3 regions of the Streptomyces sp. 8N616 genome follow, and region 2 is predicted to be linked to each of the others. Evidence: riboswitches for the same ligand, from Rfam matches in the RefSeq annotation. Region 2 holds a riboswitch; each other region holds the start of a gene.
The links. A riboswitch is a leader RNA that binds a small molecule or an ion and turns the genes downstream of it on or off. The one in region 2 is predicted to bind cobalamin.
Positions count from the first base shown of each region.

Region 1: it holds a riboswitch for cobalamin, as region 2 does, so the genes downstream of both, ACTWQC_RS26820 (ribonucleoside-diphosphate reductase subunit alpha) here and ACTWQC_RS01375 (cobalamin biosynthesis protein) in region 2, are expected to answer to the same signal.
Region 3: it holds a riboswitch for cobalamin, as region 2 does, so the genes downstream of both, metE (5-methyltetrahydropteroyltriglutamate--homocysteine S-methyltransferase) here and ACTWQC_RS01375 (cobalamin biosynthesis protein) in region 2, are expected to answer to the same signal.

Region 1 covers NZ_JBQQBY010000033.1:72,687-83,044, reverse strand. The annotation lists gene ACTWQC_RS26840 (HD domain-containing protein) at 1-308, shown strand, start outside; gene ACTWQC_RS26835 (tetratricopeptide repeat protein) at 757-1,740, shown strand; gene def (peptide deformylase) at 1,849-2,496, shown strand; gene ACTWQC_RS26825 (ribonucleotide-diphosphate reductase subunit beta) at 2,610-3,677, opposite strand; gene ACTWQC_RS26820 (ribonucleoside-diphosphate reductase subunit alpha) at 3,678-6,161, opposite strand; cobalamin riboswitch at 6,316-6,446, opposite strand; gene ACTWQC_RS26815 (GNAT family N-acetyltransferase) at 6,515-7,030, opposite strand; gene ACTWQC_RS26810 (YbdD/YjiX family protein) at 7,644-7,850, opposite strand; gene ACTWQC_RS26805 (carbon starvation CstA family protein) at 7,847-10,063, opposite strand; gene ACTWQC_RS26800 (GntR family transcriptional regulator) at 10,214-10,358, opposite strand, start outside.
Region 2 covers NZ_JBQQBY010000001.1:308,560-318,917, reverse strand. The annotation lists gene ACTWQC_RS01390 (class II aldolase/adducin family protein) at 138-839, opposite strand; gene ACTWQC_RS01385 (inorganic phosphate transporter) at 1,043-2,311, shown strand; gene ACTWQC_RS01380 (hypothetical protein) at 2,362-2,601, shown strand; cobalamin riboswitch at 2,891-3,021, shown strand; partial or broken gene ACTWQC_RS01375 (cobalamin biosynthesis protein) at 3,236-4,159, shown strand; gene ACTWQC_RS01370 (cobyric acid synthase) at 4,519-6,087, shown strand; gene cobN (cobaltochelatase subunit CobN) at 6,117-9,818, shown strand; gene ACTWQC_RS01360 (putative cobaltochelatase) at 9,815-10,358, shown strand, end outside.
Region 3 covers NZ_JBQQBY010000046.1:34,800-45,157, forward strand. The annotation lists partial or broken gene ACTWQC_RS31400 (glycoside hydrolase family 5 protein) at 1-1,369, shown strand, start outside; gene ACTWQC_RS31405 (LysR family transcriptional regulator) at 1,413-2,399, opposite strand; gene ACTWQC_RS31410 (TDT family transporter) at 2,470-3,675, shown strand; gene ACTWQC_RS31415 (helical backbone metal receptor) at 3,641-4,360, opposite strand; cobalamin riboswitch at 4,446-4,665, shown strand; gene metE (5-methyltetrahydropteroyltriglutamate--homocysteine S-methyltransferase) at 4,885-7,170, shown strand; gene ACTWQC_RS31425 (5'-3' exonuclease) at 7,443-8,348, shown strand; gene ACTWQC_RS31430 (siderophore-interacting protein) at 8,404-9,258, shown strand; gene ACTWQC_RS31435 (TIR domain-containing protein) at 9,327-10,358, opposite strand, start outside.

The sequences.
Region 1 (10,358 bases), on a different contig from region 2:
CGCTGCCCGCCGAGGAGCAGCGCCGGATCGCCCTGCTCGGCGGCGCGGTCGTACGGCAGACCGGGGTGCCCGCCGAGGTCGCCGTGGTCGTCGAGCGGCAGGCCGACCCGTACCGGGAGCAGCCGCTCTCGGCCCGGATCGTCCGCACCGTCAACGCCTTCGACGACCTCGCGGGCTGCGGCGGGGGCCTCGGCGGTCCGCTCTGTGCGCTCGAGCGGCTCCGGCTCGGCACCGCCAGGGACTACGAGCCGCGGGTCGTGGAGGCGCTGGCGCGGGTGCTCGCGCGCGGTGGCGGCCCGCCGTCGTGAATCCGGCGGGAATCCACCGGCGAAGCCCGGCCGTCAACCGTGCCCGCAGCGCCGGCCGTGCATCCAGCCCGCAGCGGGCCGTGAACCGAGCCGCGAGCCCGCCCGCAAGCAGCGCCGTACGTGCCGCAGCGGCGCTTCGACCAGCGGCACCCAGCAGGTAACAGCCGTCCCTGAAGCCGCAGAACCCGTGGGTAATGAGCGGACGCTGAGACGGGCATGGTTGGATGCGAGGAGAGGGGGTTCGGAGTTCGCCCGGGCGGCAAGGAGCAGTGGTGAGCGTCGGGATCCAGGCTGAGATGACGGGCAATCTGTGGCAGGTTGTCCTCAAGGAGGGCGACGCGGGGTACGTCGTACTGGAGGGGCACGTCCTGGCCGTCATCGGCTGACCCACACAGGGCGCACACCAAACACGGCAAAAGGACACGGAGCGAACCGGCAGGCGGGAATCGTGAGGATCTTCGGCAAGGTACGGCATCGGCCCTCCGCCTCGTGGCGGCAGGCGACCGACCGGGCTTTCACTCTGATCGGCGACGGCCGGTACGAGGACGCCGGGGCCCTGCTCACGCAGGCTGCCGATCTCGAGCCCTGGCTCTCCGAGTCCTGGTTCAACCTCGCCCTGCTGCACAAGTTCCGGCACGACTGGGAGCAGGCGCGCGCCGCGGGGCTGCGCGCTGTCGCGCTCCTCGACCGCGAGGCGGGCGCGCCTGACTGGTGGAACGTGGGGATCGCCGCGACCGCCCTCCAGGACTGGCCGCTGGCCCGCCGCGCCTGGCAGGCGTACGGGCTGAAGGTGCCCGGCGAGGGCGCCCCGGCCACCGAGCCGGTCGGTATGGAGCTGGGCAGCGCGGCGGTGCGCCTCTCGCCCGAGGGCGAGGCCGAGGTCGTCTGGGGGCGCAGGCTCGATCCCGCGCGGATCGAGGTGTTGTCGATTCCGCTGCCGTCGTCCGGGCGGCGCTGGGGCGAGGTCGTGCTGCACGACGGCGTCCCGCACGGTGAGCGGATCACCTCGGCGGGCCCTTCGTACCCCGTCTTCGACGAGATCGAGCTGTGGGCGCCCTCGCCGGTGCCGACCTGGGTGGTGCTGCTCGAGGCTGCAGCGGAGTCCGACCGGGACGCGCTGGAGCAGCTCGCGGCCGACGCGGGCTTCGCGGCCGAGGACTGGTCGTCCTCGGTGCGGCTGCTGTGCCGCTCGTGCTCGGAGAGCCGGATGCCCAGCGACGAGGGCGACGGCGAGCAGCACCTGGACCCCCACGACCACAGTGAGCCCGGCCACCCGGGGCCGCTGGGGCACAGGACGGCGGGCGACCTGTGGGTGCCGGAGCGGGAATGCGGGATCGCGGCGCCCTCGGGGCTCGTCCGCGGCCTGCTCGACGGGTGGGTCGCCGACAGTCCGGACACGCGCGCGTGGCGCGATCTGGAAGAGGTCTGCTGAGTCCGGAGGGTCTTGAGGACCTGGCCCGCCGCCGTCGCCACTGGCCGTACCCTGTACGGAGCCCTGTCACGGGCATCGCATCAGGCATGAGGAAGGCGTACGGCGGAGATGGCGCAGCAGGAGAGCGGGCAGCAGGTGGCGGATGCCGAGGCGGAATCCTCGGAGTTCATCGACGACACGGTGGACGCCGAGGCGCGGGAGAAGGCGCACCGCGAGCGCGGCACCGCCCGCCCGATCACCGTCGTCGGCAACCCGGTGCTGCACCGGCGCTGCAAGGACGTGACCGAGTTCGACGACAAGCTCGCGCAGCTCGTCGACGACATGTTCGCCAGCCAGCGGGCCGCCGAGGGCGTGGGCCTCGCCGCCAACCAGATCGGCGTCGACCTGCGGGTCTTCGTCTACGACTGCCCGGACGACAACGGTGAGCGGCACGTGGGCGCGATCTGCAACCCGGTGATCGACGACCTGCCCGCCGAGCTCCGGGTGCTGGACGACTCCAACGAGGGCTGCCTGTCGGTGCCGACCGCCTATGCCCCGCTGGCCCGCCCCGACTACGCGGTCTGCCGCGGCCAGGACCTCCAGGGCAATCCGATCGCGGTCGAGGGCACCGGCTACTTCGCGCGCTGCCTGCAGCACGAGACCGACCACCTGAACGGCTACCTCTACATCGACCGGCTGTCGAAGCGGGACCGGAAGGACGCGCTCCGGCAGATGGCCGAGGGCACGCCGCGCTACGAGACGGTCCCGAACGACTGACCTTCTCCGTGCTCGCGTAAGGGGCGGCCTCCTTTGAGGCCGCCCCCTTACCTGTGCGCCATGCTTGGGGGCTGCCGCAGACCCGCGACACCGGGCCTGCGGCAGTCGGTCGTTCAGAAGTCGTCGTCGAAGGCGACCGAGCCCTCGACCGCCACCTGGTACGCGGACGGGCGGCGCTCGAAGAAGTTGGTCAGCTCCTGGACGTTCTGCAGCTCCATGAAGGAGAACGGGTTCTCCGAGCCGTAGCGCGCCGGCAGCCCCAGGCGGCGCAGCCGCTGGTCCGCGACGCACTGCAGATACTCGCGCATCGAGTCGGTGTTCATCCCGGGCAGGCCGTCCCCGCACAGGTCGCGGGCGAACTGCAGCTCGGCCTCCACGGCCTCCTCCAGCATCGCCGTGACCTGCTTGCCCAGCTCCTCGTCGAAGAGATCCGGCTCCTCCTGGCGGACGGTGTCCACGACCGAGAAGGCGAACTCCATGTGCATCGACTCGTCACGGAACACCCAGTTCGTACCGGTCGCCAGGCCGTGCAGCAGACCGCGCGAGCGGAACCAGTAGACGTAGGCGAAGGCACCGTAGAAGAACAGGCCCTCGATGCACGCCGCGAAGCAGATCAGATTGAGCAGGAAGCGGCGCCGGTCCTCCTTCGTGCGCAGCCGGTCGATCTCTTCCACCGAGTCCATCCACCGGAAGCAGAACTGCGCCTTCTCGCGGATGGACGGGATGTTCTCGACCGCGGCGAAGGCGGCCGTGCGGTCGTCGGGGTCGGGGAGGTAGGTGTCCAGCAGCGTCAAGTAGAACTGGACGTGGACGGCCTCCTCGAAGAGCTGGCGGGAGAGATAGAGACGCGCCTCTGGGGAGTTGATGTGCTTGTAGAGGGTGAGGACGAGGTTGTTGGCGACGATCGAGTCGCCGGTCGCGAAGAAGGCGACCAGGCGGCCGATCATGTGCTGTTCGCCCGCGGAGAGTTTGGCGAGGTCGGCCACGTCGGAGTGGAGGTCAACCTCCTCCACGGTCCAGGTGTTCTTGATCGCGTCGCGGTAGCGCTCGTAGAAGTCCGGGTAGCGCATGGGACGCAGGGTCAGCTCGAAGCCCGGGTCGAGAAGGTTTTTGGAGGTAGAGGTGTCGGCGCGAAGCGCCGTCTTCGAGGGGTGGTGGTCGGGTGACGGGTGGGCACTCATTTACTGGCAGGCCTCGCAGGACTCGGGGTTCTCAAGGGAGCAGGCGACCGCCTCGTCGGGGGCGGCCTGCTGGACTGGAATGGTCGCCGCGGTCGCCGCGGTCGCCGCGGTCGCCGCGGTGGCGGCGGTGTCGGCCGTCGCCGCGGTGGCGGCGCGCGCGGACTGGGCGATCCGCGTCGCCGGGCGCGACCGCAGGTAGTACGTGGTCTTCAGGCCCTTCTTCCACGCGTACGCGTACATCGAGCTGAGCTTGCCGATGGTCGGTGAAGCCATGAAGAGGTTCAGCGACTGGCTCTGGTCGAGGTACGGCGTACGGGCCGCGCCCATGTCGATCAGCGCCCGCTGCGGGATCTCCCACGCCGTCCGGTACAGCGCCCGTACGTCCTCCGGAATCCAGGTGAAGTCCTGCACCGAGCCGTTGGACTCGCGCAGCGCCTCCCGGGTCTGCGCGTCCCACACGCCGAGCCGCTTGAGCTCCGCCACCAGGTAGGAGTTGACCTGGAGGAACTCGCCCGACAGCGTCTCGCGCTTGAAGAGGTTGGACACCTGCGGCTCGATGCACTCGTACACGCCCGCAATGGAGGCGATCGTCGCCGTCGGCGCAATCGCCAGCAGCAGCGCATTGCGCATGCCGGTCCGGGCGATACGGGCGCGCAGCGCGGCCCACCGCTCGGGCCAGCGCGGCTGCGCGGCGTAGTGGTCGGGGTGCAGGACGCCACGCGCGGCGCGGGTGGCGGACCAGGCGGGGGGAGGGCCGTGCCGCTCGGCGAGGGCGCACGACGCCTCGTACGCCGCCAGCATGATGCGCTCGGCGATCTGCGTGGAGAGCCGGGCGGCCTCGGGGGAGTCGAAGGACAGCTTCAGCCGGAAGAAGACGTCCTGGAGGCCCATCACGCCGAGGCCCACCGGCCGCCAGCGCTCGTTGGAGGCCGCGGCCTGCGGCGTGGGGTAGAAGTTGATGTCGACGACCCGGTCGAGGAAGGTCACGGCGGTACGGACGGTGGCGTCGAGCCGCTCCCAGTCCATCTCGCCGTCCTCGCCCAGGTGGGCGGCGAGGTTGACCGAGCCGAGGTTGCAGACGGCGGTCTCGCCGTCCTCCGTGACCTCGAGGATCTCGGTGCAGAGGTTGGAGGAGTGGACGACCCTGCCGGGCTCGGCGGTCTGGTTGGCGGTCCGGTTCGCGGCGTCCTTGAAGGTCATCCAGCCGTTGCCGGTCTGCGCGAGGGTGCGCATCATCCGGGCGTAGACCTGGCGGGCCGGGATCTGCTTGACGTAGCGGCCCTCCGCCTCCGCCTTCCGGTACGCGGCGTCGAACTCCGCGCCCCACAGGTCGACCAGCTCCGGTACGTCCGCGGGCGAGAACAGCGACCACGGCCCGTCCGCCTCGACCCTGCGCATGAACTCGTCCGGGATCCAGTGCGCGAGGTTGAGGTTGTGGGTGCGGCGCGCGTCCTCGCCGGTGTTGTCGCGCAGCTCCAGGAACTCCTCGATGTCCGCGTGCCAGGTCTCGAGGTAGACGCAGGCCGCGCCCTTGCGCCGCCCGCCCTGGTTGACCGCGGCGACGGAGGCGTCGAGGGTGCGCAGGAACGGCACGATGCCGTTGGAGTGCCCGTTCGTGCCGCGGATCAGCGAGCCGCGCGAGCGGACGCGGCTGTACGGCAGGCCGATGCCGCCCGCGTGCTTCGAGAGCCGCGCGATCTGGTGGTAGCGCTCGTAGATCGAGTCGAGCTCGTCCAGCGGGGAGTCCAGCAAATAGCAGGAGGACATCTGCGGGTGGCGGGTACCGGAGTTGAAGAGGGTGGGGGAGCTGGGGAGGTAGTCGAGGCGGCTCATCAGCCCGTAGAGCGCGGCCACTTCGCCGACAGCCCGCTCCGAGCCGTCCTCCGCGAGTCCGCAGGCCACACGGAGCATGAAGTGCTGCGGGGTCTCGATGACCTGACGGGTGATGGGGTGGCGCAGCAGATAGCGGCTGTGGAGGGTGCGCAGACCGAAGTAGCCGAACCGGTCGTCGGCGCCGCCGGCGAGGGCGGACTCGACGAGCGCGTCGAGGCGGGCGGCGTGGGCGCGGACGAACTCGGCCGTGGCGTCGGCGATCAGGCCCTCCCGGTGGCCGGTCGCGACCGAGGCGGAGAAGGAGACGGCGCCTTGGCTCGCGGCCTCTTCGGCGATGGCGCGGGTGAGCAGGCGCGCGGCGAGCCGCGAGTACTCGGGGTCCTCGGAGATGAGCCCGGCCGCCGCCTCTGTGGCCAGCTCCCGCAACTCGGCCTCGTCGGAGCCCGCGTGGCGGCCGCGGAGCGCGGCCGCGGCGACCCGGCCCGGGTCGGTCGCGGGCAGGTCGGCGGTGAGGTCGGTCAGGGTGCGCAGCAGGGCGGCGCCGGGGCCGCCGGCGACGCCCGCCTCCACGGCTGCTGGTGCGGTCACCGCGGCTGTGGCGGGCTCCGATACGGACTCGCGTGACGCAGGATCCGCGGGCGCGATGGTCACGTGGCTCTCCCTCGCTCGGCTGGGGCCGCGAGGGGTGGTGCGCCACGGGCGCGTGCGGGCGTACGTCACCCCCGGGAAAGGGCGGCAGCACACCGCGCAGCGTCCGTCGGCCCAACCCACGAGACCCGGGACGATTCGCCGCCCGGTCCGGTCGAGCCGGGCGGTGCTGCCGGCAGGTCCTCGGACTCGGGACATGCGCGAACACGCACATCCACACCGTTGCGGGACAGTTCCGGATTCGCACCGGATTCCCCTGTGGTGGCAGCGAGCACGAGCATACATCTTGTGTCGCCGTCCGTGCGCACCCCTACATATTGTGTCAGCGGGGGAACGGGGTAGAGGCGGTGGGTGAGTTACTCCGCCGCCGTCCCGAGCTCGGCGGTGAACACCCACAGCGGGAACCCGGGTATCGGCTCCCAGTCGCGCTCCGGAGCCCGTACGAACCCCAGCCGCTCGTACAGCCGGTGGGCCGTCAGCATCCGCTGCTGGCTGGACAGGACCATACGCCCGAGGCCCAGCTGCCGCGCCCGCTCCAGGCACGCCCGTACGAGCCCCTCTGCGGCCCCGCGGCGCCGCGCCGCAGGCGCCACCGCCAGCATCCGGAACTCGGCCTCCCCGGGCCCGGCCACGTTCGCATACGGGCTCCCCGGCGCTACGAACGCGACCCCGCCGAGGAGTTCATCGCTCGCCCCGTCCGCCGCCACCAGCACCTCCGTGTGCTCAGCCCGGCTCCTGACATCCCGCAGCTGTTCCAGGTACGGGTCCGAGGCCCCGAAGTCGAGCAGCCCGTCCCCCAGGTAGGCCTCCGCCGTGATCTCCCCGAGGGCGTCGAACTCCTCCGGGCGGGCGGCACGAATCGTGATGTCCATGAGCATCAGTCTGCAGGAGGCGTCTGACACCCGTCACCGGAGATTCCGCGGGCCCGGACGCCGCGTCGGATGCCGACGGCACGGACGCCGTCGGCGTGGACTCCGTGGTGATGGACGCCCGCGGCGCGGACCCGGGCGCGTGCACCACGGCCACCGCCGCCGTGCACACGAGCATGCCCGGAGCGGCGACAGTGTCTTGCCGAACATCGCGAAGCGGCCGACCACCCACGCGATCGCGGCCCAGAAACCGGGGAATACGGGGGCGCGACGCCGCCCGCGCAGAGGGTGATCCCGGTGAAGAGCACGGCACTTGTCGTGCAGCCGCCGGCGGACACGCTCCACCACGGTCGCCGCGACCAGGCCCACCATTCCCATGAAGGGAAGGGTGTACGTCCACGCGGGCGTGGACGAGGGCCCGCCAGACGCCGCCGACGACCAGCAGCACCCCGCCGAGGCCGAGACCGAGACCCGCCGTTCGGCAAGGCCGTCGAGCTGCCCGATCCCGTGGGAATCACCGTGGAGACCGCGCCTCTCAAGGACTGGGTGCGCTGACGGCGAACGGCCGCCGCAATCCCCGGTGGCGGGGTACGGCGGCCGTCCTACGACCACGAGTTCAACAGCAGCGGAAGCCCTCCCGCGGGTCGGCCTCCCGCGCATCGGTGCGCTGCCGCTCGAACTCGCGTCGGCTCAGCACCTCCGCCCGCGGGTCACGGGCCCGGGCGTGGGCGACGTACCGGTCGTACGTCGCCTCGCCCGACGCCTCGCGCCAGAACCAGCGGATCTTCGAGGCCGTCCTGCGGAGGCCCGCCGCGCCTTTCACGGCTGGGGCTCCCGGTCGCGGGCTCCGCCCTGCTCCCCGGAACCGGCGTCCGCACCGACCCCGGCCGCCACGAGCTCCGCCTTCTCCTCCTTGGTCGGGAAGAGCCCAGCGGGGGCAACGATCTTCGACTCCTCGAATGGCACTTCGTGCAGCGTGACGCTCTGCGGGTCGCGGATCGCCTTGTAGCAGACCCGGCCTGCGTCGGCGATCACCACGACGATGAGGAGCGCGAAGAGCGCCGCGAGCACGCCGTCCACCGTCGCGTTGGTGACGATGGTGTGCATGTCGTCCATGTTCTTGGCGGGCGGCAGGACCTTCCCGGCGTCGATGGCCTCCTGGTTGAGGGCCCGCTGCTTGAAGAAGCCGACCCGCGGGTCGTCGGAGAAGACCTTCTGCCAGCTCGCGGTCAGCGTGACCGCCGCGTCCCAGGCCAGCGGAACCGCCGTGACCCAGGCCCACTTCAGCCGCCCGGACTTCACCAGCAGCGTCGTGCAGACGGCCAGGGCGACCGCCGCGAGCAGCTGGTTGGCGATGCCGAAGAGCGGGAAGAGCTGGTTGATGCCGCCCAGCGGGTCGTGTACGCCGACCCACAGGAAGTAGCCCCAGCCGCCCACGACGACGGCGCTGGCGAACCACACGCCCGGCTTCCAACTGACCTGCCGGAACGGCTTGTAGACGTTGCCGAGCATGTCCTGGAGCATGAAGCGCCCGACCCGGGTGCCCGCGTCCACCGTGGTGAGGATGAACAGCGCCTCGAACATGATCGCGAAGTGGTACCAGAACGCCTTCAGCCCGGCGCCGCCGATCACCGAGGAGAAGATCTCCGACATGCCGAGGGCGAAGGTGGGCGCGCCGCCCGTACGGGAGAGGAGGCTCTGCTCCTCGACCGACTTGGCCGCCGCGGCGAGCTGGTCGGGCGAGATGGAGAAGCCGAGGCCGGCCACGGCCTGCGATGCCGAGTCGACCGTCGAACCGATTACGCCCGCCGGCGAGTTGACCGCGAAGTACAGCCCGGGGTCGATGATGCAGGCGGTGATCATCGCCATGACGGCGACGAACGACTCGGTCAGCATGGCGCCGTAGCCGACCATCCGGATCTGCGTCTCCTTCTGGATCATCTTCGGGGTGGTGCCCGAGGAGACCAGGGAGTGGAAGCCGGAGAGCGCGCCGCACGCGATGGTGATGAAGACGAACGGGAAGAGCGACCCGGCGAAGACGGGCCCGTTGCCGCTCGTGGCGAAGCTGGTCACCGGGTCCATCTTCAGCGTCGGCAGCGCGATGACGACGCCGAGCGCCAGCAGTGCGATCGTTCCGACCTTCATGAAGGTCGAGAGGTAGTCGCGCGGCGCCAGCAGCATCCACACCGGCAGCACGGAGGCCACGAAGCCGTAGACGACCATCCAGATGACCAGGGCGCCCGGCGACAGCGTGAAGAAGTCGGCGAGCGAGGACTCGGCGACCCAGCCGCCCGCGACGATGGCGAGCAGCAGCAGCGCGACGCCGATGGCGGAGACCTCGGTGACCCGGCCCGGCCGCAGTACGCGCAGGTAGAAGCCCATGAAGAGGGCGATCGGTATGGTCATGCCGATGGAGAAGACGCCCCACGGCGAGTTCGCCAGGGCGTTCACGATGACCAGCGCCAGCACCGCCAGCAGAATGATCATGATCGCGAAGACCGCGACCAGGGCGGCGGCACCGCCGAAGGGCCCGATCTCGTCCCGCGCCATCTGGCCGAGCGACCGGCCGTTGCGGCGCATCGAGAAGAACAGCGTGACCATGTCCTGCACCGCGCCGGCGAAGATCACGCCGACGATGATCCAGATGGTGCCGGGCAGGTAGCCCATCTGCGCCGCGAGGACCGGGCCGACCAGCGGGCCCGCGCCCGCGACCGCCGCGAAGTGGTGGCCGAACAGCACCCGCCGGTCGGTCGGGTGGAAGTCCACTCCGTTGTTGAGCCGCTCGGCGGGCGTGGCCCGGGACTTGTCGACCTTCAGGACCCGGTTGGTGATGAAGCGCGCGTAGAAGCGGTACGCGATGGCGTACGAGCCGAGGGCCGCCGCCACCATCCAGGCCGCTGAGACCTCTTCGCCCCGGGAGAGCGCCAGCACGGCCCAGCCGGCCGCGCCTATCAGGGCGACGAGCGTCCAGACCGCCACGGATTTGGGATTCAGGTTGCGCGTGGGGGTCTGTGGTGGTGTTGCTGGCTCTGGCATGGCAACGAACTCCGTCCCTGCGGCCGACTCCTGTGTAACGCGCAGGAAATCTAAGCCAGCGGTGTGGGAACCGTCACCACCCGTCCGCATACCGGTACGGACACGGTTGCCAAACCCCCAGGTCACGGAGGTGTCCCGAGCTCCCGCTGATCAGCCCTGAGGGCGCTGCAGACGCGCGACGAACTTGTAGCGGTCGCCGCGGTAGACCGACCGCACCCACTCCACCGGACGGCCGTCCGCGTCCAGCGAGTGCCGCGACAGCATCAGCATCGGCAGCCCCACGTCCGTACCCAGC
Region 2 (10,358 bases):
GCCAAGCGAGCGGCCAGCGGGCGGACACCGTACGCGTACGCGGGTCCGGGACGCCTACGCGGGTCCCGGACGCCTACGCGGGTCCCGGACACCTTCGCGGGTCCCGGACAGCTTCGCGGGTCCGGGACGCGGCGGGGTCAGCTCCGCTCGCCGTCGCGCCGGCGGTTGCCCTCGCCGTCGCCCTGGCCGTAGCCGCGGAGCTTCTCCGCCACCTCCGCGAGCTGGTCCGGGGACAGCAGGCTGGGTTCACGCCCGGGTACGGCGCGCGCGGCGAGCCAGAGCCTGCACATCCACTCCAGCTGCGCAGTGCGGTCGTACGCCTCGTCGAGGCTGTCGCCGTGGACGACGGTGCCGTGGTTCTGCAGCAGACATCCGCTGCGGTCGCGGAGCGCGCGGAGCATGTTCTCGGCCAATTCGTCGCTCCCGTAGAGCGCGTATCGGGCGACGCGCACCGGTCCGCCGAGCGCCGCCGTCATGTAGTGGATGGGCGGAAGCTCGGGGACCAGGGTGGAGACGGCCGTGGCGTGGACGGCATGGGTGTGGACGACGGCCGCGGCGCCGGTGTTGCGGTAGACGGCGAGGTGCATGGGCAGCTCGCTGGTGGGCTTGAGTTCACCGAGGACCTGGCGGCCAGAGAGGTCGACGCCGACGGGGTCGTCCGGAGCCAGCCGGTCGTACGGCACGCCGGTCGGGGTCACGAGAACGGTGTCCCCGACGCGGGCGGACACGTTCCCCGAGGTGCCCACGACCAGGCCGTCGGCCACCGTGCGGCGGGCCGTGGCGACAACGTCGGCCCAGGCCTCCACCAGGGGTGCCGAGGGGCTGTGCAGCGACTCCAAAGTTCACCTCAAAGACAGTGATCTGTTTCACAGAATTCAGCGGTGGCGGCACCACCAGTCGGTTTGTGCCGCTCTGCGCCCGGCCGAGATCCAACCTCCATGGATACGACAGCACCCCAACGCCCCATCCAGTTCACCTTCCGTTCACTCGACATCCCTACGGTCACGGCAGCCACTGACCATCAAACTGATTGCCTGGGTGAATGGAACACATCACGCTTCTCATCGGGATCGTGATCATCACGGCCTTGGTGTTCGACTTTACGAACGGCTTCCACGACACCGCCAACGCCATGGCCACCACCATCTCCACCGGGGCTCTCAGGCCCAAGACCGCGGTGGCGATGTCGGCGGTCCTCAACCTCGTCGGCGCGTTCCTCTCGGTCGAGGTGGCGGCGACCATCTCCAAAGGCATCGTCGATGAATCCGGCATCCAGCCCGAAGTGATCTTCGCGGGTCTGGTGGGTGCCATCGTCTGGAATCTGCTGACCTGGCTGGCCGGTCTCCCCTCCAGCTCCTCGCACGCCCTCTTCGGCGGCCTGATCGGCGCGACCGTCGCCTCGGCGGGCCTCGGCGCCGTCCACGGCGACGAGGTCGTCATGAAGGTCCTGATCCCGGCCGTCGCCGCGCCGGTCGTCGCGGGCATCGCCACCCTGCTGGCGACCCGGCTGTCCTACCGCGCCGCCCGGAACGCCGACCCGGAGGCCACCGCCAAGGGCTACCGCGCCGGGCAGATCGCCTCGGCCGCGCTGGTCTCCCTGGCCCACGGCACCAACGACGCGCAGAAGACCATGGGTGTGATGACGCTGGCGCTGATCACCGGTGGCGCGCTCGCCCCGGACGCCGCCCCGCCGCTGTGGGTCATCGCCTCGGCCGGTCTCGCCATCGCGCTCGGCACCTACCTGGGCGGCTGGCGGATCATCCGCACCATGGGCAAGGGCCTCACCGACATCCAGCCGCCGCAGGGCTTCGCCGCCCAGACCGGCGCCGCGGTCACCATCCTGGCCTCCTCCCACCTGGGCTTCGCCCTCTCCACCACCCAGGTCTGCTCCGGCGCCGTGATGGGCTCCGGGCTCGGCCGCAAGGGCGGCGTGGTGCGGTGGTCCACGGCGGGCCGGATGTTCGCGGCCTGGGGGCTGACCCTGCCGGCCGCGGGTGTGGTCGGCGGCGCCGCTGCGCTGCTGGCGAAGCAGGGCACCGCGGGTGTCGCCGGTGTCGCCGTGCTCGCGCTTGCGGCCTGTGCCGCTATCTGGATCGCCTCGCGCCGCAGGCCGGTCGACCACACGAACGTCAACGACGTCGACGGCGTCGAGGGCGCAGAGCCGGAGGGCGTCGTCACGGCCGCCATCAAGTCCGTCTCCCCGCCGCCGGTGGGCACCGCCGCCACCGGAGCCCAGGAGACGGCCGGCGCGCCGCCCCAGTCGCAGTCCAAGTCCAAGTCCCAGTCCGCCACCGCCAAGGTCACGGCCTAGGCGCCGGGATCAATCGAGATCGGTCGAGAGAGCAAGAAGGAAGCATCCGCATGGACATCGACTGGGCAGCACTCGGCCAGGTCTTCGGCGTCAGCCTCCTGGTCACCGTCGGGATGGTCGGCCTGTTCACGCTCGGCATCGTCGGCAGCTCCAGGAAGGCGCAGCCGCAGCCGGACGGCACGGTCGCCGCGACCGGTGCACCGCCGGTCCTCGCGCGCGGGGGCGCGTACGCCTGCTACGCGCTGTGCGCTGCGGCCGTCGCGTACGGGATTTACCTGATCGTCGCCTGACGGAGCCCCGCGCCGCTCGCCATGCGCCCCTGCGCGGGCACCGCTCGTCATGCGCCCCACGCGCGCGGGGGCACGTGGGGCGACGGCAGCGGGCTCCGCTTCCGTCTCCGCGCAGGGACAACGATGGCCCCACCCGCCCCTGTTGGCGGCAGCCCTTCGTGCCCGCGGCCGGGGAACGATCGCAGTCGTTCCCCGGCCGCGGGCGTGTGAGGTCCTGCCGCAGGTCAAGGGGCAAGTTGACGGGCGTTCGCAGGCCGTGGTGGACTGCCGGAGCCAAACGGCGGCAGGAGAGGAAGCCGGTGCGAATCCGGCGCGGTCCCGCCACTGTCACCGGGGAGCGCTCCCCCACCCCAGAAGTCACGGCCCTTAGCGACGGGTTGGAAGGCCGGGGGAAGCGCCGATCCGGGAGCCAGGAGACTCTCACCGCCGGTCACGTCGAGCCAGGGCGCGGACCCTGAGTGAGGACATATCGTCATGCCCGGCTGCCGCCGTACGCGCCGTTCGCGTCATACCCGCCGTTCCTCAAGAACCGTCGTCGCGCTCTCCCGCCGCCCGTGTTCCCCACGGCCGTGTTCCCTACGCGCGCGTGCCCCCCGCGCGCGTTCCCTCCGAGGCACGACGGCGTCCTGATCCGATGCGTGCCGAACACGCCTCTTTCGTGTACGGCGCCGCGCTGGGCTTCGCCTGCGACCTCGTCGCCGGCGATCCGCGGCGCGGTCACCCCGTTGCCGCCTTCGGGCGGGCCGCGGCCGCCGTCGAGCGGCGCTTGTGGCGCGACCACCGCGCGTACGGCGCCCTGCACGCCGCTGTGTGCGCGGGCGGCGCCGTGGCCGCGGCAGCAGCGCTGTCGCGCGCCGTACGCCGCTCCCCCGCGGCAGCCGTGGCGCTGACCGCCGTCGCCACCTGGTCGGTGCTGGGCGGCACGTCGCTCGGCCGCGAGGCGCGGGCCGTGGGCGGCGCGCTGGCGGCAGGCGACATCGAAGTGGCCCGCGACCGCCTCCCGCACCTGTGCGGCCGGGACCCGCAGGCCCTGGACGAGCGGCAGATCGCGCGCGCCGTCGTGGAGTCCGTCGCCGAGAACACCTCGGACGCGGTCGTGGGCGCCCTGGTCTGGGGCGCGGCGGCGGGCGTGCCGGGGCTGGTGGGGTTCCGGGCGGTCAACACCCTTGACGCGATGGTCGGTCACAAGTCGCCGCGCCATCGGCGCTACGGCTGGGCCTCGGCCCGCCTCGACGACCTCGTGGGCTTCCCGGGCTCCCGGCTCACCGCCGCGCTGGCCGTACTGGCGGGTCCCGACCCGCGCGGCGCGTGGCGCGTCCTGCGCCGCGATGCGCGCAAGCACCCCAGCCCCAATGCCGGTCCTGTGGAAGCCGCGTTCGCGGGCGCGCTGGGCGTACGGCTCGGGGGCACCCTCGCGTACGGCGGCCGGGTCGAGCACCGTCCTGTGCTGGGGGAAGGCAACCGCCCGGTGGCGGTGGAGGACATCGAGCGTGCGGTACGGCTTTCGCGGCGCGTGAGCGCGCTCGCGCTGGCGGCGTGCGTGGGCGCACGGCTGGCGTGGGCTGGCGCCGCACCACCGGCGCCGGGCGCGCTCCGGACCGCGCTGCGCGCCACGTCCGCCGACGCAGCGCGCATCCGCGCGAGAGACCGGCGCGCCGCGAACACCGGCCTTGCGGCACGGTTTTCCCACCCGGACGCCCCTTTCAGGGCGGGCGGGTGGGAAATCCCGGACGCGGAACGCCCGGGGACGGAGGGTCCGGGGCTGAGGGGTCCAGGGCCGCAGCGGCCGCGCGCGGAGGGGCCGGCACCGGCGCGGTCGGAGGCGGGGTTGCCGGGGAGCGGGGTCGTACGGCGGCTTGGGCTCGCGGGACGGCGCGGTCGGGACGCGCGCGTTCCCGGGGCCCGGAAGGAGCGGTCATGAATCGCAGGGGCGGCGGGCTGCTGGTCGCCGGGACCACATCCGACGCGGGCAAGAGCGTCGTCACAGCCGGCATCTGCCGCTGGCTGGCCCGCAAGGGCGTATCCGTCGCGCCCTTCAAGGCGCAGAACATGTCACTGAATTCGTTCGTGACACGCGAAGGCGCCGAAATCGGGCGGGCCCAGGCCATGCAGGCCGCGGCCGCCCGTATCGAGCCGACGGCCCTCATGAACCCCGTACTGCTCAAGCCCGGCAGCGACCGCAGCAGCCAGGTCGTCCTGCTCGGCAAGCCGGTGGGCGAGCTGAGCGCCAGCCGCTACCACGGAGGGCGGCAGGAGGAGCTGCTCGGCACCGTCGTGGCGTGCCTGGAGGAGCTGCGGGGCACGTATGACGCAGTGATCTGTGAAGGGGCCGGGAGCCCGGCCGAGATCAATCTGCGGCGCACCGACATCGTCAACATGGGGCTGGCGCGGGCCGCTCGGCTGCCGGTCGTGGTGGTCGGGGACATCGACCGGGGCGGCGTCTTCGCCTCCTTCTTCGGCACGACGGCGCTGCTCGGCCGCGAGGACCAGTCGCTCGTCGCCGGGTATCTGGTCAACAAGTTCCGCGGCGATGTCGCCCTCCTGGAGCCGGGGTTGGAGATGCTGCGCGGGCTGACCGGGCGGCGGACCTTCGGTGTGCTGCCGTACGCGCACGGGCTCGGCATCGACGAGGAGGACGGCCTGCGCGTGTCGCTGCGGGGCGCGGTGCGCGAGTCGGTCGTCGCCCCGCCGCACGGCGAGGACGTGCTGCGGGTGGCGGTCGCCGCGGTCCCGCTGATGTCCAACTTCACCGACGTGGACGCGCTGGCCGCGGAACCGGGCGTGGTGGTGCGGTTCGTCGACCGCCCGGAGGAGCTGGCCGACGCGGATCTGGTCGTGCTGCCCGGCACCCGCGGCACCGTGCGCGCCCTGGAGTGGCTGCGCGAGCGCGGTATCGCCGCCGCCGTCGCCCGGCGTGCCGCCGAGGGCCGCCCGGTGCTCGGCGTCTGCGGAGGCTTCCAGATGCTGGGCGAGCGCATCGAGGACGACGTCGAGTCGCGGGCCGGGGCGGTCGACGGGCTCGGGCTCCTGCCCGTACGGGTTCGCTTCGCGCCGGAGAAGACCCTCGCGCGGCCGGTGGGCGAGGCGCTGGGCGAGCGCGTCGAGGGCTACGAGATCCACCACGGCGTGGCCGAGGTGACCGGCGGAGACGAGGCGTTCATCTCCGATGGCCGGGGCCGCGGTCTCGACGGCTGCAGGGTCGGGCCCGTCTGGGGCACGCACTGGCACGGCTCGCTGGAGAGCGACGGGTTCCGGCGCGCCTTTCTGCGGCGCGTCGCGAAGGACGCCGGGCGCCGCTTCGTACCCGCTCCTGATACGTCGTTCGGGGCGCTGCGCGAGGAGCAGCTGGACCGCCTGGGCGACCTGATCGAGGAACACGCCGATACGGACGCGCTGCTGCAGTTGATCGAGGACGGCGCGCCGTCCGGGCTGCCGTTCGTTCCGCCGGGGATGCCGGGTCACAGCGTTCCGCCGGGGGCGCCATGAAGGACAACGCACGAATCGAAGGGGCCACCGTGAGCACTGTGCTGCTGCTGTCCACCGCCGATACGGATCTGCTGGCGGCCCGCGCCTCCGGCGCCGCGTACCGGATCGGCAATCCCGCGCGCGTGGATGCCGAGGCCGATCTGCCGGGCCTGCTCGACGGCGCGGACATCGCCGTCGTACGGCTGCTGGGCGGCAAGCGGGCCTGGGAGGACGGGCTCGCGGCGCTGCGCGCGTCGGGCGTGCCGACCGTGCTGCTGGGCGGTGAATCCGTGCCGGACGCGGAGCTGATGGCCGAGTCGTCGGTCCCGGCCGGTGTCGTGGCCGAGGCGCTGCGCTACCTCGTGGAGGGCGGCCCGTCGAACCTCGCCGAGCTCGCGCGGTTCCTGTCCGACACCGTGCTGATGAGCGGCGAGGGCTTCGAACCGCCGCGGCAGATGCCGACGTTCGGCGTGCACACAGCAGGCGCACAAGGGGAGCGCGCGCGCGATGCCGCACGCCCCACGGTCGCGGTCCTCTTCTACCGGGCCCACCACCTGTCCGGGAACACCGCCTTCGTCGATGTGCTGTGCGATGCCATCGAGGCGAAGGGCGCCAACGCGCTTCCCGTGTACTGCGGTTCGCTCCGGGGCGCGGACCAGGGCCTCTACGAGCTGCTGGGCCGGGCGGACGCGATCGTGGCGACCGTGCTGGCGGCGGGAGGCACGCGAGCGAGCGACGCGTCGGCCGGGGGCGACGACGAGGCGTGGGATGTGGGCGCGCTGGCAGAGCTGGATGTGCCGGTGCTGCAGGGGCTGTGCCTGACCTCCTCGCGGGCCGCGTGGGAGGAGTCGGACGCCGCGCTGTCCCCGCTGGACGCGGCCATGCAGGTCGCGATCCCGGAGTTCGACGGGCGGCTGGTCACCGTGCCGTTCTCCTTCAAGGAGACGGGCGAGGACGACGTACCGGTGTACGTCGCCGACCCGGAGCGCGCGGCCCGCGTCGCCGGAATCGCCGTACGCCACGCGGCGCTGCGGCACAAGCCGAACGCGGAGAAGAAGCTCGCGGTCGTCTTCACCGCCTACCCGACGAAGCACTCGCGGGTCGGCAACGCCGTGGGCCTGGACACGCCCGCCTCGGCGGTACGGGTGCTCGACGCGCTCCGGAACGCCGGGTACGCGGTCGAGGGCCATCCCGACCAAGGCGACGAGTTGATTCATCGACTCATCGCCGCGGGCGGCCACGACGTCGAGTGGCTGACCGAGGAGCAGCTCGCCGCCGCCCCCGCGCGCGTGCCGCTGGCCGACTACCAGGAGTGGTTCGCGCAGCTGGAGCCCGAGCTGCGCGACAGCATGCTGGAGCACTGGGGAGAGCCGCCGGGCTCGCTCTACGTCGACGGCGACGAGATCGTTCTCGCCTCGCTCCAGTTCGGCAATGTCGTGGTGATGATCCAGCCGCCGCGCGGCTTCGGCGAGAACCCGATCGCGATCTACCACGACCCGGACATGCCGCCCTCGCACCACTACCTGGCGGCCTACCGCTGGCTGGAAAACACCTACCGGGCCGACGCCGTCGTCCACATGGGCAAGCACGGCACCATGGAGTGGCTGCCCGGCAAGGGCCTGGGCTTGTCCGCGTCCTGCGGCCCGGACGCCGTCCTGGGCGACCTGCCTCTGGTCTATCCGTTCATCGTCAACGACCCGGGCGAGGGCACCCAGGCCAAGCGCCGCGGCCACGCCACGGTCGTCGACCACCTCGTACCGCCGATGGCGCGCGCCGACACCTACGGCGACCTCGCCAAGCTGGAGCAGCTGCTCGACGAGTACGCGCTCGTGAGCGATCTCGACCCGGCCAAGGCGCCGGCCGTGCGGGCGCAGATCTGGACCCTGGTCAAGGCCGCGGAGCTGCACCACGACCTGCACGTCGACGAGCAGCCGGACGACGACGAGTTCGACGAGTTCGTCATGCACATCGACGGCTACCTGTGCGAGATCAAGGATGTGCAGATCCGCGACGGGCTGCACATCCTGGGCGGCGGGCCGGCCGGCGAGGCCCGCGTCAACCTCGTACTGGCCGTGCTGCGCGCCTCACAGGTGTGGGGCGGCAGGGCAGAGGCGCTGCCTGGCCTGCGGGCCGCGCTCGCCCGGCACTTCGGGCTGGTGGAGAAGGAGCTGCTGGCCGAGCCGGGCGCGGCGGTCAAGGTGCCGGTGGAGCTGACGGAGCTGGTCGACGGACCGTCCCGTACGGCCGCGGACGCGATCGACCTGCTGGAGCAGCTGTGCCGCCGCCTCGCGGAGGGCTTGGAGGCGCGCGGATGGGATGCCGCCGCGGCCCCCGGTCTGGTCTCCGAGGTCCTGGGCGGGCCTGCTGTGCTTTCTGGAGAGACGCCCCCAAGCCCCTCCTGCGCGGACGCCGTGGCCGTGCTGGAGTTCGCCTGCCGCGAGGTCGTGCCGCGGCTGGCCCGTACGACCGACGAGATCGGCAACGTCCTGCACGCCTTGGAGGGCGGCTACGTTCCGGCCGGGCCTTCGGGATCGCCGACGCGTGGTCTGGTCAACGTGCTGCCGACCGGCCGCAACTTCTACTCGGTCGATCCGAAGGCGATCCCCTCCCGGCTCTCCTGGGAGGTCGGCCAGTCGCTCGCGGACTCGCTGATCGCCCGCTACCTGGCCGACACGCGCGCGTACCCGAAGTCCGTGGGCCTCACGGTCTGGGGCACGTCGGCGATGCGTACGCAGGGCGACGACATTGCCGAGATCCTGGCGCTGCTCGGCTGCCGCCCGGTATGGGACGACGCCTCGCGAAGGGTGACCGGCTTCGAGATCGTGCCCCTGGAGGAGCTGGGCCGGCCGCGCGTGGATGTGACCGTCCGGATCTCCGGCTTCTTCCGCGACGCCTTCCCCCATGTGGTGGGGCTGATCGACGACGCGGTACGGGCGGTCGCCGAGCTGGACGAGCCCGCGGAGTCCAACTACGTACGCGCTCACGCCGACGATGACACCGCGCAGCACGGCGACCGGCGCCGGGCCACGGCCCGTATCTTCGGCTCGAAGCCGGGCGCGTACGGGGCCGGGCTGCTGCCGCTGATCGACGCGAGAAACTGGCGCTCGGACGCGGATCTGGCCGAGGTGTACGCGGTGTGGGGCGGCTACGCGTATGGGCGCGGTCTTGACGGGCGCCAGGCGCGGGGTGATATGGAGACCGCCTTCCGCCGCATCCAGGTGGCGGCGAAGAACGTCGACACGCGCGAGCACGACCTCGTCGACGCCGACGACTACTTCCAGTACCACGGCGGCATGGTCGCCATGGTCCGGCACCTGACGGGCGGCTCCCCCGAGGCGTACGTCGGCGACAGCGCGGTGCCGGACCAGGTGAAGACGCGGACGCTGGGCGAGGAGACGCACCGCGTCTTCCGGGCCCGGGTGGTCAACCCGCGCTGGATGGCGGCGATGCGGCGGCACGGCTACAAGGGCGCGTTCGAGATGGCCGCGACCGTGGATTACCTCTTCGGCTACGACGCGACGGCCGGCGTGGTGGACGACTGGATGTACGAGAAGTTGTCGGCGGAGTACGTCTTCGACCCGGAGAACCGGCAGTTCATGGAGAAGTCCAACCCCTGGGCGCTGCGCGGCATCACGGAGCGGCTGCTGGAGGCCGCGGACCGCGGCCTGTGGGCGGAACCGGACCCGGAGACGCTGGAGCGCCTCCGGGAGACCTACCTCGCGCTCGAAGGCGATCTGGAGGGCGACGCATGAGCACCACGACACCCACGACGGCCGGCTCCGGTGTCCCGAACTACCCGTTCACCGCGATCGTCGGGATGGACGACCTGCGGCTCGGGCTGCTGCTGAACGCGGTCTCCCCCGCGGTGGGCGGGGTGCTGGTGCGCGGCGAGAAGGGCACGGCGAAGTCGACGGCCGTACGCGCCCTGGCCGCACTGATGCCGCCGGTGGATGTCGTGCCGGGCTGCCGGTTCTCGTGCGATCCGGCGGCTCCGGACGCGGCGTGCCCGGACGGGCCGCACGAGGCGGGTCCCGGTGTCGCGCGGCCGGCCCGGATGGTCGAACTGCCGGTCGGCGCCTCCGAGGACCGGCTGGTCGGCGCGCTGGACATCGAGCGGGCACTGTCGGAGGGCAAGAAGGCCTTCGAGCCGGGCTTGCTGGCGGACGCGCACCGGGGCGTGCTGTACGTGGACGAGGTCAATCTGCTCCACGACCACCTGGTGGACCTGCTGTTGGACGCGGCCGCCATGGGCGCCTCATACGTCGAGCGCGAGGGCGTGTCGGTGCGGCACG
Region 3 (10,358 bases), on a different contig from region 2:
CGGCGTGGACGGCAACGAGCGCTGGAACGCGAGCCAGAGCGACGCGACCTGGGAGAGCGACTGGCTGTTCATGGTGCGCCGCTACCGGCACAACGCGCGCGTGGCCGGCGCCGACCTCTACAACGAGGTGCGCCGCTCCGTATGGGACGACCCCAACTGGGGCCTGGGCGACCGGCACGACTGGTTCGCCGCCTCCCAGCGGCTCGGCGACCGCATCCTCCAGGAGGGCAACCCGGACCTCCTCGTCATCGTCGAAGGCATCAACTGGACCGGCATCCCCGTCGACGGACTCGCCCACGGGCGCCCCACCCTCGAGCCCGTCCAGCGGCTCTCGCACACCCTGGTCACATCCGGCAAGCTCGTGTACTCGGCCCACTTCTACGACTACACGGGACCGAACCACAGCGGCGCCACCGGCGCCGGAGAGACCTCCGACCCCCGCTACCGGGACTTCAGCAGCGCCGAGCTGTACGACGTGCTGCACCGGCAGGCCTTCTACGTCACGTCCGTGCGCGACCGGCACTTCACCGCCCCCGTGTGGATCAGCGAGTTCGGGGCCGGCGGGCGGGAGGAGACCGGCGAGAAGCAGCGGGCCTGGTTCCGCAACTTCGTCGACTATCTCGTCGAGACCGACGCCGACTTCGCGTACTGGCCGCTCGTCGGCTGGCACGAGAACCGCAAGGGCAACGGCTGGGCCCTGCTGCACTGGAACGCGGCGGGTGAGCGCATGGGCCTGTTCGACGGTGACGACTGGCGCGCCTCCGCCTGGCTCCGGCTGATCAACTCCCGGGGAAAGACCGGCGAGGTCGAACCGGTCGACCGCTGGTCCATGCTGAGCCCCGACCACGGGGACTTCGTCCAGTCGCTGCGGATGCGCGCGCTGCCGGACTGGGACTCCGGCGCGCGCAAGGCGGCGTGCCCGGACGGGCAGCGGCTCGCCGGGCTCAGCCACACCGGGAACCGTGGGCTGTGCACGGACGCAGGCGCCCGCGGCCTCTGGCCCGCGGGGGGCGGGCACGAGGTCGTCCGCGACGAACGGTACGTCGAACCGGGCGGCGGCGACTGGGCCTCGGGGTACACCAAACTCCAGTGCCCGGCCCGCCACTTCCTCATCGGCTACAGCGTGCGCGGAGCCGCCGTCTCCGCCGCCCTGTGCGCGGAGGCGGGCACGGCGTTGGGCACGAACGGCCGGACGGTGTGGTTCGACCGGGGCGACGACCGGCCGGCGGCGGCCAAGGGCGGCGACTTCGCGTACGGCCGCTATAAGGGCCAGTGCGCGGACGACGAGTACGCGGCCGGGGTCGCGTACACCGGGCGCGTGGGATCGTCGAAGACACCGGATGCGCTGCTCTGCAGAAAGCTGGGGTGAGCGGCGGGGCGGGGGGGGGACACCGCGGGGAGCCGTACGGCCGTCAGCGCGCCCGGCGCGTGAGGGACAGCAGGTCGCGGGCCGGGCCCGCAGGGCGGCGGCCAGCGGGCCAGACCGCGCGCAGATCGCGGCGCAGCGGGACGCCCTCGACGGCGATCTCGACCAGCCGGTGGGCGGCGAGCTCCTCGCCGACGGCGAGTTCGCTGAGGACGGACGGCCCGGCGCCGCTCAGCACGGCGGCCTTCACGGCCGTGGTCGAGGCCAGCTCCAGCAGGGGTTCTGCGAGCCCGCCGTGGGCGGCGAGAGCCGCGTCGAGGACCTGGCGGGTGCCGGAGCCGCGCTCGCGCAGGATCAGCGGAGTCGCGGCCAGTTCGTCCGCACCGACCGGACTACGGCGGCGGGTCCAGCGGTGGACGGGGGCGGCGACGAGGACGAGCCGGTCGTGTCCGATCACGGCGCCGTCGAGGCCCCGCAGCGTGTCGAGGCCCTCGACGAAGCCGAGGTCGGCGTCGTCGGAGAGGAGCCGCTGCGCGACGGCGGCGGAGTTCCCCGCGAGCAGCGACACGGCGGTCCCGGGGCGCTGTGACCGCAGCGCGATCAGCCAGCCGGGCAGCAGGTACTCGGCGATGGTCATGCTCGCTGCCACCCGCAGCCGCGAGTCGCGGCGGGCGCGCAGCGCCTGTGCCCCGGCGTCGAAGGCCTCGGCGGCGTCGACGATCCGGCGCGCCCAATCGGTGACGAGCACACCGGCGTCGGTGAGCCGGGAGCCGCGCGGGGACCGGTCCACCAGCGCCACGCCCAACTGCCGTTCCATGGAACGGATACGGCTGCTCGCGGCGGGCTGTGTGATCCCGAGCTCCCCGGCCGCGCGCCCCAAGCTGCCCAGCCGGGCGACCGCGAGCAGCAACTCCAGCGCGCCCAGGTCGGGAACCCGGTGGGCGAGCGGCGCGCCGGGTACGGCGGCCTCGCGCCGCCGCTTCCCGGCAGTCGGCTCGGGCGGGTCCTCGGGGACTCTGGGCCGCTTACTCATAAAGCCAGGTTATGCCCTCATAGCCCGGTGGTCCCTGGTGGGCGGGCCGGGCGCCCGCGAGGGTGCTCGCATGGCCACCCTCGCGCAGTCCCGCCCCCGTCCCCTGTCCGGCGCTGGGCCGGCGCCCGCCCCCGAGCGCCGGGCGCGGGTCTCGGTGCGCGAACTCGGGCCCAACTGGTACGCGACCGTCATGGGCACCGCCATCGTGGCCACTGCCGGAGCCGGTCTGCGGGTCGGCTCCCCCGGCTCCCCCGGCTCCCCCGGCCTGCCCGCCCCGCCCGCCCTGCGGGCCGTATCCAGCGCCGTGTTCACCACCGTCATCACCGCCGTGTGGGCGCTCGCCGCGCTCATGCTCGCCGCGCTGCTCCTCGCGCGCGCCGCGCACTGGATACGCCACCGCGACCGGGCCCGCGCCCATCTCCTCGACCCCGCGATCGCGCCCTTCTACGGCTGCCCGGCCATGGCGTTCCCCGCGGTCGGCGCCGCGACGCTCCTCGTGGGGCGCGATCTCATCGGCGGACCCGCTGCCCTCGCCGTGGCCGCCGCGCTGTTCACCGCGGGGACGGCCGCCGGCCTGGTCACCGCGGCCGCGATCCCGTATCTGATGGTCACCCGGCACCGGATCGGGCCCGGCGACGCCTCCCCCGTGTGGCTGCTGCCCGTCGTCGCGCCCATGGTGCCCGCGGCGCTCGGCCCGCTGCTCGTACCGCACCTGCCCGCGGGCCAGTGGCGGGAGGCGATGCTGCTCGGCTGCTTCTCGCTCTTCGGCATGAGCCTGCTCGCCACGCTCCTGCTCCTGCCCCTGATCGTCGCCCGGCTGCTCCACCACGGCCCGCTGCCGCCCGCCCTCACCCCGGCGCTCTTCCTCGTGCTCGGGCCCCTCGGCCAGTCGGTGACCGCGGCCGGTCAGCTCGCGGAGGCGGCGCGCGGCGGCGCGGTCCGGGCTCCGTACGCCGAGGCGCTGGGCGCGTTCGCGGTGCTCTACGGCGTGCCGGTGCTGGGGTTCGCCCTCCTCTGGCTCGTCTTCGCCGCCGCGCTGACCGTACGGGCAGTGCGGCGCGGGATGCCGTTCTCGATGACGTGGTGGGCGTTCACGTTCCCGGTCGGCACCTGTGTCACGGGCGCCGAGGCGCTGGCCCGGCACACGGGCCTCGACGCGTACGGCTGGTCGGCCGCGGCGCTCTTCGCGCTGCTCGTGGCGGCCTGGGCCGTCGCCGGATTCCGCACGTTGCGTGCCACGCTCAGCGGCCGGCTGCTCGCAGCGCCGCGCCGATGACGTCCGGGGCCTGCGCCAACGACGGCCCGTACCAGGTGAGATGGCGGCCGCTGACGAGCGCGCACGGCAGGCCGGGGAAGGCCTCGGGGCCGTCGCCGGCCCCGAAGGCGTACGGCTCGTCGGGCAGCACGGCGAGGTCCGCGCCCGCCGCGTTGAGTTCGTCGAGCCGGATCTTCGGATAGCGGTCGGCGTGCCCGGCGTAGATGTTGTCGACGCCGAGTCGCGCGAGGAGGTCGCCCGCGAAGGTGTCGCGGCCGAGGACCATCCACGGCCGCCGCCAGACCGGCACGACGGCCGTCAGCCGGTCCCCGGGCGGCCGCACGTCCTGCCAGGCGGCCTCCGCCTCGTCCAGCCATCGTGGCCGGGCCAGCCCGCAGCCGCGCACCAGCACCCGCACCAGCTCGGCGAACGCCTGCTCCAGCGTGCGCACTTCGGTGACGAGGACCTCGAGCCCCGCGTCGCGCAGCGCGGCCAGGTCGGGCTCGCGGTTCTCCTCCTCGTTCGCGATCACCAGGTCGGGGGCGAGCCCGATGATCGCGGGCACGTCGGGGTTCTTGGTGCCCTTGACCCGTGCCACGTCGAGGCCCGCCGGGTGGCTGCACCACGCAGTGGCGCCGACCAGCAGCCCGGGCGCGGTGACAGCCACGGCCTCGGTGAGGGAGGGCACGAGCGATACGACGCGCATGCGATCACCCTACGCACGGGGCGCGGAATCCTGGGGGCGCGGAATCCTGTTGTCCACAGGCACATTGATCATCTGCGTACAGGCGTTACGCTGGCCGTGCAGCTGGTTCGCCCCGCCCCCCAGGCGGGAGCGTCGCAAGAGGGAATCCGGTGGGAATCCGGAACTGCCCCGCAGCGGTGAGCGGGAACGACCGCCGTCTTACGCACTGGACGCCCGGCGTCCGGGAAGCGACGGCCAGTAGGTGCCTGGCAAGATCATCAGGCGCGCCCGCGAGTCCGAAGACCTGCCACTGCCCGTGCCCCGCCGTGGGGTGCGGCCAACCGGGACCTCGAGGGCGGGTCGGCGGCGGCAGGGGCGTACGGCGTACGTACGAGCGTTCCCGTCTTCGCGTGCTCCGCCTTCCCGAGGTCGCTGACGAACTCGCGAAGGAGAGTTCCGTGACCGACTCACAGACCGCGCAGACGGCACAGACAGCGCAGACCGCGACATCGCCGCAGACCGCGCAGGCCCCGCACACCGCACGCGTGCGGGCGACTCTGCACGGCTACCCCCGGCAGGGCCCCGACCGGGAGCTGAAGAAGGCCGTCGAGGGCTACTGGGCAGGACGCATCACCCAGGAGGGACTGCTGCGCACGGCGGCCGCGTTGCGCGCCGGTGTCCGGCGCGAGCTGCGCGACGCGGGCATCGACGAGATCCCCACCGGCGATTTCTCGCTCTACGACCACGTCCTCGACGCCGCATGGGCCGTTGGCGCCGTCCCGGCCCGGCACCGCGCGGCCGGACTCGGCGAGCTGGACACCTTCTTCGCCATGGCCCGTGGCACGGCGGATGTGCAGCCGCTGGAGATGACCAAGTGGTTCGACACCAACTACCACTATCTCGTACCGGAGTTGAGCCAGGACACCGTCTTCGCCCCGGACTCACGCAAGCAGGTGGGGGAATTCGCCGAGGCCCGGGACGCGGGGTTCACCGCCCGCCCCGTGCTGCTCGGGCCGGTCAGCTTCCTGCTGCTCTCCAAGCCCGCCCCGGATGCCGCACCGGGCTTCCAGCCGCTGACTCTGCTGGACCGGCTCCTGCCGGTGTACGCGTCGCTGCTCGCGGATCTGCGGGAGGCCGGGGCCGAGTGGGTGCAGCTGGACGAGCCCGTCCTCGTCCAGGACCAGCCGGGCGCGGTGCTGAGCGCGACCGCGCGGGCCTACCGCGACCTGGGCGCCGTGCCCGCGCGGCCGAAGCTGCTCGTCGCCTCGTATTTCGACGGGCTCGGCGAGGCGCTGCCGGTGCTCGCGGACTCCCCGGTCGAGGGGTTCGCCCTGGACTTCACCGGACCGGCCGCGGCGAATGTGGACGCGCTCGCCGCCATAGGAGGTCTGCAGGACCGCCGCCTGATCGCGGGCGTGGTCGACGGCCGCAACGTCTGGGCCGCCGATCTGGAGCAGGCACTCGGCACCCTCGCGACGCTGCTGGGCCTGGCCGGGCGGGTGGACCCCGCGCCTTCCTGCTCGCTGCTGCATGTGCCGCTGGACGCGGCAGCCGAGCGGGAGTTGGACCCCCAGGTCGCCCGCTGGCTGTCCTTCGCGCGGCAGAAGACGGCTGAGGTCGCGGTCCTCGCCCGCGCCCTGAACGACGGCCGGGACGCGGTGGCCCCGCAGCTCGCCGCTGCCCGTGCCGCGCGCGCCTCGCGTGCCGGTTCCGCCCTCACCCGCGACGCGGCCGTACGGGAGCGCTGCGCGGCGGTGACGGCTGCGGACACCCGGCGCCCGCAGCCGTACGAGGTACGGGCCGCCGCCCAGCGCGCCCGGCTCGGCCTGCCTCCGCTGCCGACGACCACGATCGGCTCCTTCCCGCAGACCGCCGAACTCCGAGCCGCCCGCGCGGGCCTGCGGACCGGCCGCCTCACCGAGGACGAGTACCGGGAGCGCATCGAGCGGGAGATCCGGGACGTGATCGCCTTCCAGGAGAAGGCGGGTCTGGACGTACTGGTGCACGGCGAGCCCGAGCGCAACGACATGGTGCAGTTCTTCGCCGAGCAGCTGAACGGCTTCCTGGCGACCCGGCACGGCTGGGTCCAGTCGTACGGCACCCGCTATGTCAGGCCGCCGATCCTCGCCGGGGACGTGTCGCGGCCCGCGCCCATGTCCCTGGAGTGGACGCGCTTCGCCCAGTCCCTGACGGAGCGTCCGGTCAAGGGCATGCTCACAGGTCCTGTCACCATGCTCGCCTGGTCCTTCGTACGCGATGATCAGCCGCTCGCCGAGACCGCCCGGCAGGTGGCCCTCGCCCTGCGCGACGAGGTCGCCGACCTGGAGGCGGCGGGCACGGCGGTGGTGCAGGTCGACGAGCCCGCGCTGCGCGAGCTGCTGCCGCTGCGGCGGTCCGCGCGGGCCGGGTATCTGGCGTGGGCCACCGAGGCGTTCCGGCTCACCACGGCCGGGGTCCGGGCCGACACGCAGGTGCACACGCACATGTGCTACGCGGAGTTCGGCGCAATCCTGCCCGCCATCGAGGCCCTGGACGCGGACGTGATCAGCCTGGAGGCGGCGAGGTCCCGGATGGGCATCGCGGGCGAGCTGGCGGAGGCGGGCTATCCGCGCGAGGTGGGCCCGGGTGTGTACGACATCCACTCGCCGCGCGTCCCGTCCGCCGGGGAGATCGCGGATCTGCTGCGGCAGGCGCTCCGGGCAGTGCGACCGGAGCGGTTGTGGGTCAACCCCGACTGCGGGCTGAAGACCCGCTCGCCCGAGGAGGCGGACGCGGCGCTGGAGAACATGACGGCCGCGGCCCGCGAGGTGCGGTCGTCCCTCGCGGCCTGACGCCGGGACCGGCGCGGCGCGCCCGGTCGTCTTTTCCCACCCCGCCCGCCCTTGAAAGGGCGGGCGGGGTGGGAAGAGTTGGGCGCGCCGCGGCGTTCCTCAAGCCCACCGTCCAGAGCGAGCAGTGATCCCGCAGCATCTCGGCGAGCGCCTGCTCCTCGTCGCGCACCGTGGGCCGAAGCAGGAAAAAGCATTCCGAGGCGATACGGCAGCGCCCCGCACCGCCAGCTCAAGGCCGGTACGGCATCATGCGGAGTGTGACCCGACGCCTGATGCTCCTCGACTCCGCCTCCCTCTACTTCCGCGCGTACTTCGGCGTGCCGGACTCGGTCAGGGCACCGGACGGCTCGCCGGTCAACGCGGTGCGCGGACTGCTGGACTTCATCGCCCGGCTCGTCCAGGACCACCGCCCCGACGACCTCGTGGCCTGCATGGACGCCGACTGGCGCCCCCACTGGCGGGTCGAGCTGATCCCCAGCTACAAGGCGCACCGGGTCGCGGAGGAGGTGCCGGAGGGCTCCGACATCGAGGAGGTCCCGGACACGCTCTCCCCGCAGGTGCCGGTGATCGAGGCGGTGCTGGACGCGGTGGGCATCGCGCGCGTGGGCGTGCCCGCGTACGAGGCGGACGACGTGATCGGCACACTGACCGGCCGTGCCACCGGACCCGTCGACATCGTCACCGGGGACCGTGACCTCTTCCAGCTGGTGGACGACGGGCGCGGGGTGCGCGTGCTCTACCCGGTGAAGGGCGTCGGGACGCTCCAGCCCGTCGACGAGGCGTGGCTGCGCGCGAAGTACGGCGTGGACGGGCCGGGGTATGCGGACCTGGCGCTGCTGCGCGGCGACCCGAGCGACGGACTGCCCGGCGTCCCGGGCATCGGCGAGAAGACCGCCGCCAAGCTCCTCGCCGAGTTCGGCGATCTGGCGGGGATCATGGCCGCGCTCAGCAACCGGATGGCCAAGATCAGCCCGGCGCAGCGCAAGCGCCTTGACGAGGCGCGGGACTACATCGCGGTCGCGCCCAAGGTCGTACGGGTCGCCTCGGACGTACCGCTTCCGGACTTCGACCCCGCGCTGCCGCGCACGCCGCGCGACCCCGACGCCGTGCTGGCGCTGGCCGAGCGCTGGGGGCTCGGCGGCTCACTGCAGCGGCTTCTCACCGCGCTCCAGCATTGATCCTGTTAGGTTAGGTCTACCTAACCAACGTTGGTGTGAGGCAGGGGAGGCCGCCGTGGCAGATCGTCCGGCTCGTAAGGCACCGAAGCTCAACCGCGCTCGTGTGGTGCGTACGCAGCAGCTCACGCCACACATGGTGCGCGTGGTGCTGGGCGGCGAGGGCCTGACCGGATTCGGCGCGGGCGAGTACACCGACCACTACGTCAAACTGCTCTTCCCGATCGAGGGCGTGGCGTACCCCGAGCCGTTCGACATCGAGGCGGTCCGCCGCGACCTGCCGCGCGACCAGTGGCCCCGGATGAGGACGTACACGGTGCGCAGCTGGGACCCGGAGGCGCGCGAGCTGGCCCTTGACTTCGTGGTCCACGGCGACGAGGGCGTGGCGGGACCGTGGGCGGCGAGCGTGAAGCCCGGCGAGGAGATCTTCTTCTCGGGCCCCGGCGGGGGCTACGCGCCGGACCCGGCCGCCGACTGGCACCTCCTCGTGGGCGACGAGAGCGCCCTGCCCGCCATCGCCGCCGCGCTGGAGCGCATTCCCGCCGGCTCGCAGGTCCGCGCCTTCGTGGAGGTGGCCGGGCCGGAGGAGCAGCAGGAGCTGGCCGTTCCGCCAGGCGCGGAGGTCGTCTGGCTGTTCCGGGGCGGCGCGCCGGTGGGCGAAGCCCTGGTGGCGGCCGTACGGGCGCTGGACTTCCCGCAGGGCGAAGTGCAGGCGTTCGTGCACGGCGAGGCCGGGTTCGTGAAGGAGATCCGCCGCCTGCTGCGGGTCGAGCGGGAAGTGCCGCGCGAGCGGCTGTCGATCTCCGGCTACTGGCGGCGGGGGCACGACGAGGACGGCTGGCAGGCGTCCAAGCGCGAGTGGAACCAGCAGGTGGAGGCGGAACAGGAGGGAACCCCCGCCTCCGCATCCTGAGGGCCGGGGGCCCGGCGGCGTCTCTTTCAGACGGGCGGTCAGGGAGACCTGATTCAGCCGCCGCCGCTTCACTTCTCCAGGCAGGTCTGCTCGTACGGAATCCCGGGCGCGTAGTGCTTCCACTGCTCGCGTGTCAGGCCGCTCCCCGTGATCTCGCAGGCCATGCCGTGGGGATCTGCGGCTACGGCGGGGAGCACGCCGAGGTCCCAGACCTCGGCCCCGTCGCCGGCACCGGCCACCATGGTGCGGCCGTCCCTGGTGAAGTGGAAAGCGTCGACAACTTCCGTGTCGGAGGGCAGCGTCAGCGCGCGGACGGCGCGGCTGGGCTGCCCGATGTCCCACACTGCGGCTGTCTCTTCCGTGCCGACTGCCAGCAGCCTGCCCTCCGGGTGGAAGCCGAACGTAAGCTGACGAACGGAATCCGCGCCCTGGAAAGCAGCCAGCTTCCGGGGGTGGGTCTTCGAGCGCGCGTCCCACAGCACCACGCTCTCGTCCGACCCCTCGAGCACGCTCCCGCTGGTGGCCAGCATCGTGCCGTCGCGGCTGAGCACTCCCCCGCCACCTTTCACTTGATGCGTGTCGGAGGCGCCGATCAACGAGGTCGCGGTGCCCGACATGACCAGGGTGGAGTCGGGGCCGTAGGAGAGGGTGGTCGACAGATTGCCGCCGTCGAGGCGGCCGCGCGGCTTCGGAGGGTCATGGCCGGCGTCCCACACGAGCGTCCAGCCGTCGCCCCAATCGCTGAAGAGAAACTTGTTGCCCGTCGCGGCGAGGGTCCTGCCGCGCGGCGCGAAAGCCAGTGAGCCTACGGAGGTCGGCCGCTTCAGCGTGGCTGTGCGATACGGATGGCGGCGGTCGGTGACGTCCCACAGGAGGATCCGTCCGTCGTCCCCGCCGCTGGCGAGCATGCCGCTGTCATGGCTGAACCCCACGGTGGTGACGGCCTTGCTGTGTCCTTTCAGGATGGCGAGTCGGACGGGTTTGCGTCGGTCGGTGATGTCCCACAAGGTCACCTGCTCATCGACGCCGCCCATGGCGACGGTGCGGCCGTCCGGACTCAGCGCCGTTGCCTTGACCGCGTAACCCGCGGGGGGCAGTTC